One region of the Virgibacillus sp. MG-45 genome, then DNA from elsewhere that is predicted to be linked to it. Evidence: predicted binding sites of a transcription regulator. Region 1 holds the regulator's gene; each other region holds the start of a gene.
What was found. The regulator NrdR, encoded in region 1, represses ribonucleotide reductase genes. The targets are predictions, from matches to a motif close to AACACNATATATNGTGTT.

Region 2: a site for NrdR is predicted at 1,965-1,982, ahead of SPK86_RS02415 (vitamin B12-dependent ribonucleotide reductase). Genes of this name have one in related genera too.
Region 3: a site for NrdR is predicted at 1,170-1,187, ahead of SPK86_RS10040 (anaerobic ribonucleoside triphosphate reductase). Genes of this name have one in related genera too.

Annotation. Positions count from the first base shown of each region.
Region 1 is NZ_JAXOFU010000002.1:300,833-304,123, forward strand. It holds gene SPK86_RS03740 (replication initiation and membrane attachment family protein) at 1-1,055, opposite strand, end outside; gene nrdR (transcriptional regulator NrdR) at 1,095-1,559, opposite strand; gene SPK86_RS03750 (cytosolic protein) at 1,600-1,983, opposite strand; gene SPK86_RS03755 (glyceraldehyde-3-phosphate dehydrogenase) at 2,182-3,210, opposite strand.
Region 2 is NZ_JAXOFU010000002.1:48,895-52,185, forward strand. It holds gene SPK86_RS02415 (vitamin B12-dependent ribonucleotide reductase) at 1-1,850, opposite strand, end outside; gene SPK86_RS02420 (rhodanese-like domain-containing protein) at 2,242-2,607, shown strand; gene gcvPB (aminomethyl-transferring glycine dehydrogenase subunit GcvPB) at 2,723-3,291, opposite strand, start outside.
Region 3 is NZ_JAXOFU010000008.1:55,292-58,582, reverse strand. It holds gene SPK86_RS10045 (LacI family DNA-binding transcriptional regulator) at 1-838, opposite strand, end outside; gene SPK86_RS10040 (anaerobic ribonucleoside triphosphate reductase) at 1,216-3,075, shown strand; gene nrdG (anaerobic ribonucleoside-triphosphate reductase activating protein) at 3,072-3,291, shown strand, end outside.

The DNA of each region.
Region 1 (3,291 bases):
AGCTTCATATTTGACTGTAATAAAACATAATGTATCAAAACATTCATTACCGGCGCAGGTAATCCTTGCGCTACCATCACTTCTCGAATCACTTTCATATCTTGCTCTGAAGCACGGTTTCCACTTGATAAATCAGCCAATAACTGTTTCGGTGAAATATGCTCCAGCTCATGAATAAGCTGTTCTTCTTTCGTTGTCGGCTTTTCTACTTGTTGATCAGGACGACTTTTCTCTATTTTTCGCATTAATTGTACAGATGAACCATGATTTTTTCCATTAAACAAATCATGACAAGCTTGCTTAAATTCTTCTGTATCTAGTTCATTCTCCTCTGTTAATGCCCATAGAACTGATTTTTCTATCTCCATCGGCTCTAAATCATATAAAACCATCATTTGCTGCATAATCCGTTTGTTATATCCGGTTAATACACGCTTAGTAGGAATCATCCGTTGCTTCAGCATTTGTTCTATCCAACTAAAATCCAATTCAATAAGTTCAGGTCCTTGCTTTTCATCATTATTAGAAATTGGAACAATATTTTCCATCGTAGGTGAGTAGGTTTGGTAGACATCATTAAATGAAGCTGTTATGTTTCTTGCTGATGACAAAGGCAACGTTTTTTTAGAAAAGCGGTGTCGTAACGATGTATATTTTTGTTCGCCTATATGATGATATAGAAGCTGTGAAAGCATAGCATCTTGAAAAAAACGTTCTGGAGCAAACGGAGGCTGAAGCATGTATATGTAAGTTGTTTGCTTCTCATCCTTATCCTCGTACGTTTTTAAAAGCCCAATTCCTTCAAGCTTAAGTCTAGCTTCATATATTTCATCCAATGGGATATTTAAATAATTCATCAATGTATGATGGGTTTGAGCATCTGCTTCATCTTGTAATGCTTCATCGTGCATTAATGTTTGATAGAGCATGATTGCTTGCATTCCAATTAACGGCTGATAAAGATGGGTCAATGATATGGCATAATTAACAGGAAAACTCCCGTTTGAACAAATATAGTACCCATCGATCGGTAATATTTTACCAATATAGTTCATATAACCCTTCCTTTATCTAAAAGTAATTCAATCGTTTTTTTATTTTTCTTTATCTGAATTAATTAAATCCTTTAATTCATCTAGAAATACACTTAAATCTTTAAACTGTCGGTATACAGAAGCAAACCGGACATAGGCTACTTCATCCACTTCTGATAATCTTTCCATTACCATTTCCCCGATTTCCTTGCTATCTATTTCAGATGCCCCTGTGTTTCGCAATTCTTTCTCAACATCAAGTGCTATAGTTTCAATGGTTTCCATGGAAACTGGACGTTTTTCACAAGCTTTAATTAAACCGCGGATAAGCTTTTCTCTACTAAATTCTTGTCGCGCACCTTCTTTTTTAACTACAATTAATGGTACTTCTTCTAAACGTTCAAATGTAGTAAAGCGGAATCCACATTCCTCGCATTCTCGTCTTCTTCGAATGGCACGTCCTTCTTCAATAGGGCGTGAATCCAAAACCTTAGAATTTTTATTATGGCAATTTGCACATCTCAATTGCTTCACCCCCACAGTTATCCAGTGATCGATTAAATAATTAATTATTTAGTAATGGTAGTTCATTATTCAATTGTTCATAAAGTTGAGTGATTAGTCTTGCACTATAACCAAAATCAATGGGAAGTACAGATTCTGTTGTCACAGAAAAATCAACCGCTGTTCGAAATGGACGCACCATAATAACCGTCGCAACGATAAACGCTTTTTTTCCTTTTTTAACATGAACACTTATCTCTCCATGTTCTTCCGAAATCGCATTTATCTCGTATAACGAATTATCTTGAAACAATCCCTTAACAGCATCCATCGCCTTGTCTTTATTTGATTTATAATACCTCGTTTGAAGCTGATTATCCCAATGCGTATCATTTGTCTCCGCATGATTATTCATATATTTTGATAGTTTATCTCGTAAGGACAATTTATTCAACCCCGTCATCATATCATAATTAATAGAAAAAAATGTATCACATGTGTCTATTTATGACGAAAAAATGTATTCATTTTATTTTAACATGTTTTTTTAATTTCCCCTAGTATATGTATAAAAAAGCAGTTGTTCGATTATATCTGCATACAGATAATCAAACAACTGCCTATCTTCATGTTCAAAATCGATTTAAGAAATTTTCATTTGTTTTTGATGTAAATGGCTTCCTGCATATTTTACTAAATCAAGCACTCGACGTGAGTACCCCCATTCATTATCATACCACGCTAAAACTTTAATTTTTTTTCCGTCCATAACCATTGTTGACAAACCATCTACGACAGCAGAATAATCCGTTGTTGTATAATCAATAGAAACAAGTGGTTCATCACTATAATGGATAATGTTCTTTAGATGAGTATCAGCAGCTTGTTTAAAAGCTAAATTCACCTTGTCTACTGTTACCATTTGCTTGACGTCTACAACTAAATCTACGAGTGACACATTTGGTGTAGGTACCCGAAGTGCCATCCCATGAAGCTTTCCGTTCAGGTGAGGGATAACCTCTCCTAAGGCCTTTGCCGCTCCTGTTGAAGTTGGAATAATAGACTGGGTGCATCCTCGAGCTCTACGCAAATCTTTATGTGGATTATCTAAATTTTTTTGATCGTTTGTAAAGGCATGTACCGTAGTCATTAAACCATTCTCAATCGAAAAGTTATCATCTAATACCTTTACGATAGGTGCTAAACAGTTCGTTGTACAAGAGGCATTAGATATAATCACATCCTCCTCGTTTAACGTTTGTTCATTGACCCCCATTACAATCGTTTTATCTACTTGCTTTCCAGGTGCTGTTATTACCACTTTTTTTGCACCAGCGATAATATGTCGACCCGCTTCTTCCTTTGTTTTAAATTTTCCAGTTGCTTCCACAACAATGTCAATATTATGTTGCCCCCATGGGAGATCTTCTGGTTGACGTGAATTAACTAGCGCAATATGCTGTCCATCGATTTCTAAGCTAGAATCAAGCGCTTTCACTTTTCCGTTAAAAATACCATGGACACTATCATATTTTATGAGATGTGCTAATGTTTCGGGAGGATAACTAGCATTAATTGCAACGACTTCCAATTGATCATCTTGTATAGCCTGGCGAAAAACCATTCGACCAATACGACCAAATCCATTTATTGCGATACGCGTTTTCTTCATTTATAGTCCCCCTATATATGTCATACTTTTTTCAGCTTTTTCCACCAATAGTATAACATATTCATTATAAAAATGCGGGTA
Region 2 (3,291 bases), 250 kb from region 1:
AATGCTTGTCTTAAAGAAGCTGTTTCTTCATCCGTTTCTCCTACTAGAAAAGGAAAACTTCCTTTTTCTTTTGCTAATTCAATGGAAGCACGATATGCAGTTGTTGCAATTGTTTCAAATACTTTATCAATAAGTGCATTTCCTTCTTCAGAGCCATATTCTGTCTCACAATATATGAGTAAATCGTGAAGTCCCATGACACCTAAGCCGATTCTACGCTCACCAAGTGCTTGTTTTTTATTTTCAGCCAAGAAGTACGGTGTAGCATCAATGACATTATCCTGCATTCGAACACCTGTTGTAACTGTCTCTGTTAATTTATCAAAGTTAACTGTTTTCGTTTCTTTATTTGCCATCTCAGCTAAATTAACTGCAGCAAGATTACAAACAGAATATGGTGCAAGAGGCTGCTCTCCGCAAGGGTTCGTTGCTACTACCTGATGTCCATATGCTTTTGCATTCGTCATATCATTCGCATTATCGATAAAGAAAATACCAGGCTCAGCACTGTATGTGGCACAAATATTAATTAAGTTCCACAATTCTTTCGCTCGTATAGAACGATATACACGAACACCATAGCCCATTTCTTCCCATTTCCGCACATCGCCAACATTATGCCAATTTTCATTATATGCTTTCATTTCCTCAGCAGTATAATTTTCCACATCAGGGAAACGTAAATCATACGTTGTATCATTTTCTACTGCTTCCATAAATTCTTTTGTTAAGCAAACCGAAATATTAGCCCCTGTTAAGAAATCCGAATTATGAACACTATATGTTCCACCAGTATTTAGTTTTATCTCAGCTTCTCTTATCGCAGCTTGCGTAAAACCACCAAGTCCAGGAATAGATCGATAATTGATGATGCCTTGATATAAATCAACTTCCGTTTCAGTTAACGGGGTGAATTTTAATTTTTCCTGCGCTAAACGTTTAATTTGCTCATCTTCCGTATTTTCAATTAAGTAGCGAAGAATTCTTGGGTTTTGCATTTTCGAAATAATAAATTCAATAATATCTGGATGTGAGTCTACAAGCATGATCATCTGTGCTCCCCGTCGGCTTCCACCTTGCTCTACGAGATGAGTAAGCTTAGCAATATCATCTAACCATGAAACAGAACCTGATGATTTCCCATTTACTCCTCTTGCCAACGTATTTCTAGGTCTAAGCGTTGATCCATTTGTTCCAACACCTCCACCACGACTCATTATCTCCATTACCTGTTTGCGATGATCACTAATACCTTCGCGTGAATCTTTAATGTATGGCATCACATAACAGTTAAAGTATGTAACTTCAGTATCTGCTCCAGCTCCATATAGCACGCGGCCAGCGGGTATAAAATTCAGGCTTGATAGCTCATTATTAAATTTGTCAAACCATTTCTTTTTTTCTTCCGCCGATTGCTCCACACTAGAAAGCCCAGATGCATTACGTTTTGCGATTTGCTCATAAAAAATTTCTAACGGTTTGTCAATTACATCTAAATCACGTTTAACAATACCTGTCTCCGCCTCTTCTCCTTCCAAGACTGTTAAATAATCAGCCATCACTTCTATAAGGGCTTCTTTTTTATCCCAATCGATGGAATTGATAAAACCAAGCCCACGTGCTGGGAAATTCGGATCAGGCTTGACCGTTAAAACGACAAAATCGCCGACTTTCAATGTCTTTTTCTCCGTGTCTTTAAATGCATAGCGATCAAGCATTACTAGGCGCGAAACTCCTTTATGCGATAATTTCATTTCCTTCGTAATTGGAAATACTTGTGGAAATAGCTCAATATCGCGATTCAAATTCGCTACATTTACCTCTTTTTTAATTTCAGCAATTGTCGACATTTTATCGCTCCTTTACAAAGTATGTTATAAGTTTTATAGTTATTTTTATAGTCATTAATACAATACCACACCAAAGGATATAAAAACAATATATAGTAGGAATTATAATAGAAAAATACTATATATTGTACCTGAAGCAAATTATTATACGTTTGTCAATAATGAAATCAAATAAATTTAAGCGCATTTTAAAGATTTTAAAAGATAATTACGTATTTTTTCCTAAAACTAAACGATTTTCTATGTTGCATATCATTACTTTTTTTGACAAAGATCGACAATATTGGTTCTTATGGCTTTTATTAATTGACTCAAACGGAAAATACTTTGAAAAAAAGATTAGAACAACATATAATAGATAATGACATTTGTGAAAGACGGGGGAAAAACGATGGAATTTTTAATCATTACACTCGTTCTGTTGTTCGCTATCGGGATATTTCGATATTTTAGACAACGAACCTATTTAAAAACATTAACAGAAGAACAATTCCGAGAAGGCTATCGGAAGGCGCAATTAATCGATGTTCGTGAGCCACAAGAATTTGAACGTGGTCACATCCTTGGAGCAAGAAATATTCCGCTCACACAATTAAAACAACGCTTAATTGAATTGAGAAAGGATAAACCGGTATACTTGTATTGCCAAAGTGGTTCTCGTTCAGCAAGAGCTGCACAGCTACTCCATAAAAAAGGCTATGAAGATGTTAACCAATTAAAAGGCGGATTTAAAAAATGGACAGGTAAAATTAAATAAATTCAAGATGCTACATTTAGCCTTAACGTGTTAATGGGATAGACCTTTTTATAAAAAAAGCATGAGGAAGTAGAAATTCTTACTTCCTCATGCTTTTTAATTACTATGAAAGCTGTTATTTTGTGTAGCGAAGGATTGGCTTTCTTGCTGCTGTAGTTTCATCCATTCGCTTTACAACAGTTGTATGTGGTGCTTCCTGAACAACTTCTGGGTTCTCCTTCGCTTCGACCGCTATGGAAAGCATCGCATCAATAAATCCGTCCAGTGTTTCCTTTGCTTCTGTCTCAGTAGGTTCAATCATTAATGCTTCTTCTACATTTAATGGAAAATAGACTGTTGGCGGATGATAGCCATGATCCAATAATCTTTTTCCAATATCAAGTGTTCGTACCCCAAGTTTCTTTTGTTTTTTTCCAGAGAGAACAAATTCATGCTTACAATGCTGCGGATAAGGAAGCACATATTCCTTTTCAAGCTTACGCATCATGTAATTCGCATTAAGTACTGCGTATTCACTTACCTTTTTAAGTCCTTCTGCTCCCATCGTCCGAATGTACGTATAAGCACGTAGATAAATTCCAAAGTTGCCGTAATATGGCTTTACTCGACCAATTGACTGTGGGCGATGATAGTCAAATTCATATTGATCATCTTTTTTTACAAGCACTGGCTTTGGTAAATATG
Region 3 (3,291 bases), on a different contig from region 1:
TTGCTGGTTTTGTTGCTTTCCCAATGCCGATACCATCAAATCCAATAATCGATAGGTCATCCGGAACGCGATACCCTAATTGCTCTGCTGCTTTTAACGCACCTACTGCCATTAAATCGTTTGCAGCAAACAAGCCATCGATATCTGGGTGTTCTGTAAGCATCTTTTTCGTTGCCTCAAAAGCAGCTTCAAATCCATACTTCCCTGACCGAATATACCCTGAAGAAAACCATGGTTCATTTTTGACAACATCTAAATATCCCTTTAAGCGGGCTTTTGAGCTACTCGCATTTTCCGGACCACAAATATGACCAATACGCTGGCAGCCTTTTTGCATAAGGAATCTTACTGCTTGCTGTGCGCCATCTTGATTATTTACTGTCACAAGATCAATATCAATGCTAATTTTACGATCAAGTGCGATCATCGGAGTGGTTATATCAGATACATCCTCCTGTGAAAGCTTGCTCGATACAATGATCATTCCATCGACTGATTTTTGCCGTAATGCATTTAAATAGGCAAGCTCCTTCTCCTTTTCATCATCCGTATTGCACAACACAAAGGTATACCCATACTTACTCGCAACATCTTCAACCGCACGAGCTAATTGTGGAAAAAAGGGATTCATTATATCAGGTACGAGTAAGGCAACCATTTTGGACCTTCCTTTATAAAGACTTCTTGCCACATCGTTCGGCTGATAATTTAACTGTTTAATTACTTTTTCTACACGTTCTTTCGTTTTTATATGTACATATCCAGATTGATTAATAACCCGTGATACCGTTGCTACAGACACACTGGCTTGTTTTGCGACATCTCTAATAGTTGACATGATACATTCCTTCCTTCACTCCCTGTAACCCGTTACATATAGACGTATACGTATGCTTTTAATGAGAAATCTAGCTACCTAGTAAGACATACGGAATACGTCATAGTACTATGAAAAACGACATACAGCATTATGTAAACCGTTACATTTATATTTTTCTAAATATAATGGTAAGATATTTGCAAAAAATTGTCAAATTAACGCATTGGAAAATATTAAAAACATATAAATAGTATAAAAGCCAAAAACGTCACCGCGAATTCAAAAAACGGATGCTCTACTTATGATACGATGAAAAAAGAAACTATATATTGTATATAAATAAAAACAAAACACAATATATTGTATTTCAGCTACAGGATGGGAGGTATTTCACAATGATCGTAGAAAAAGAGGAACATGCGCTCATGCGAGCTTTTACTGACATTGTAGATACAACAAACAGAGATTTTTTACAGGAAAACGCAAATGTAGATGGGCAAACCCCAATGGGACAAATGGGCAAATTTGCTTCGGAAGGAAGTAAATTTTACACGAATGAATATCTACTTTCACAGGAAGCACGACAAGCAGTAGAAGAAAACTATCTTCATATTCATGATTTAGATTTTTATTCGACAGGTACAACAACCTGCTGCCAAATCCCGTTAGGAAAGCTATTAGCACGTGGCTTTAATACCGGCCATGGTGCTATTCGGAAGCCAACTTCCATAACAAGCGCCATGGCATTAGCCTCCATCATCTTTCAAGCAAATCAAAATATGCAGCATGGTGGTCAAAGCTATCCTTTATTTGATTATGACCTTGCACCATATGTCCAAAAAACGTTTCAACGACATAAAGAACGACTGGAACATTACCCGACAACTTGGACAAGCATGGAAATCATCGAACAGGCATGGAAAGATACAGAAAAGGATGTATACCAAGCGTGTGAAGCATTTATACATAATTGTAACAGCATGCATTCTCGTGGTGGTGGACAGGTTCCATTTGTATCCATTAACTATGGCACCGACACCTCTAAGGAAGGAAGAATGATTACGAAAAATATTTTATTAGCAACACAAGCTGGCCTAGGAAACGGAGAAACACCTATTTTTCCAATTCAAATCTTTAAAATAAAAAATGGGACGAATGCAGAGAAAAATGAACCAAATTATGATCTGTATGAATTAGCACTGCAAACGACTGCCAAACGGCTATTTCCGAACTTCAGCTTTATCGATGCGAGTATGAATCAAATCCATTATGATGGAACGCCTGAGTCAGAGGTTGCTTATATGGGGTGTCGTACGAGAGTGATGGCAAACCGACACGGAGGAGAGACAAGTATTGGTCGTGGAAATCTTTCTTTCACATCGATTAATCTCGTAAAAATCGCCTTAACAACAGGGAGCTTTCAAGCTTTCCTTAACAAGCTCGAGCAATATATGGACATTGCAATTCGACAGCTGTTAGCGCGGTATTCTTTTCAAAGTAAAAAACATGCACGCCATTTTCCATTTCTTTACCTTCAGCACATATGGAAGGACAGTGAAACATTAGAAGCACATTCCAAGTTAGATAATGTGTTAAAGCATGGCACATTAAGTGTTGGCTTTATCGGCTTAGCGGAGGCGTTAGTAGCATTAACAGGAAAGCATCATGGTGAAAGTCATGATGCACAGCAAATCGGCTTACAAATTATAAAATGGATGCGCCAAAAGTTAGAGCGCGCATCGAATGATTATGATGTTAACTTCTCACTATTGGCTACTCCTGCAGAAGGATTATCTGGTAAATTCACAAGGAATGATCAAAAACAATTTGGTAAGCTGCCTGGAATTACGGATCGGGATTACTATACAAATTCGTTCCATGTTCCTGTTTACTTTCCAATAAAAGCAATTGATAAGATTCGGAAGGAAGGACCATATCATGCCCTATGTAACGGCGGGCATATCTCTTACATTGAATGTGATGGAGATGTTTCTAAAAATATACCTGCCCTCAATCAATTAGTTAAAGCGATGGCCAATGCGAATATGGGATATGCTTCGATTAACCATCCAGTTGATCAATGCCTGAGCTGTGGTTATTCAGGAATTATTGATCAAGCTTGTCCTGTTTGTCAAAATGCAGATGAAGATTATATTGAGAGAATCCGCAGAATCACAGGTTATCTTGTTGGAGATATGTCACGGTGGAATGCGGCAAAATCGAGTGAGGAACGAGAAAGGGTAAAGCATCGATGAAGGTCATGAACATTATCCATGACTCTGTTGTCGATGGGCCTGGCCTTCGTACGGTAATCTTTTTAGCTGGTTGCCCACATCAGTGTCCAGGCTGTCACAATCCTGAAAGCTGGAAAATGACAAATGGAACCAATATGTCCATCGAAGAAATCCTACGTGAAGTTGAAAGTAATCCACTAACAGATGTCACACTATCTGGTGGTGAACCTTTCATCC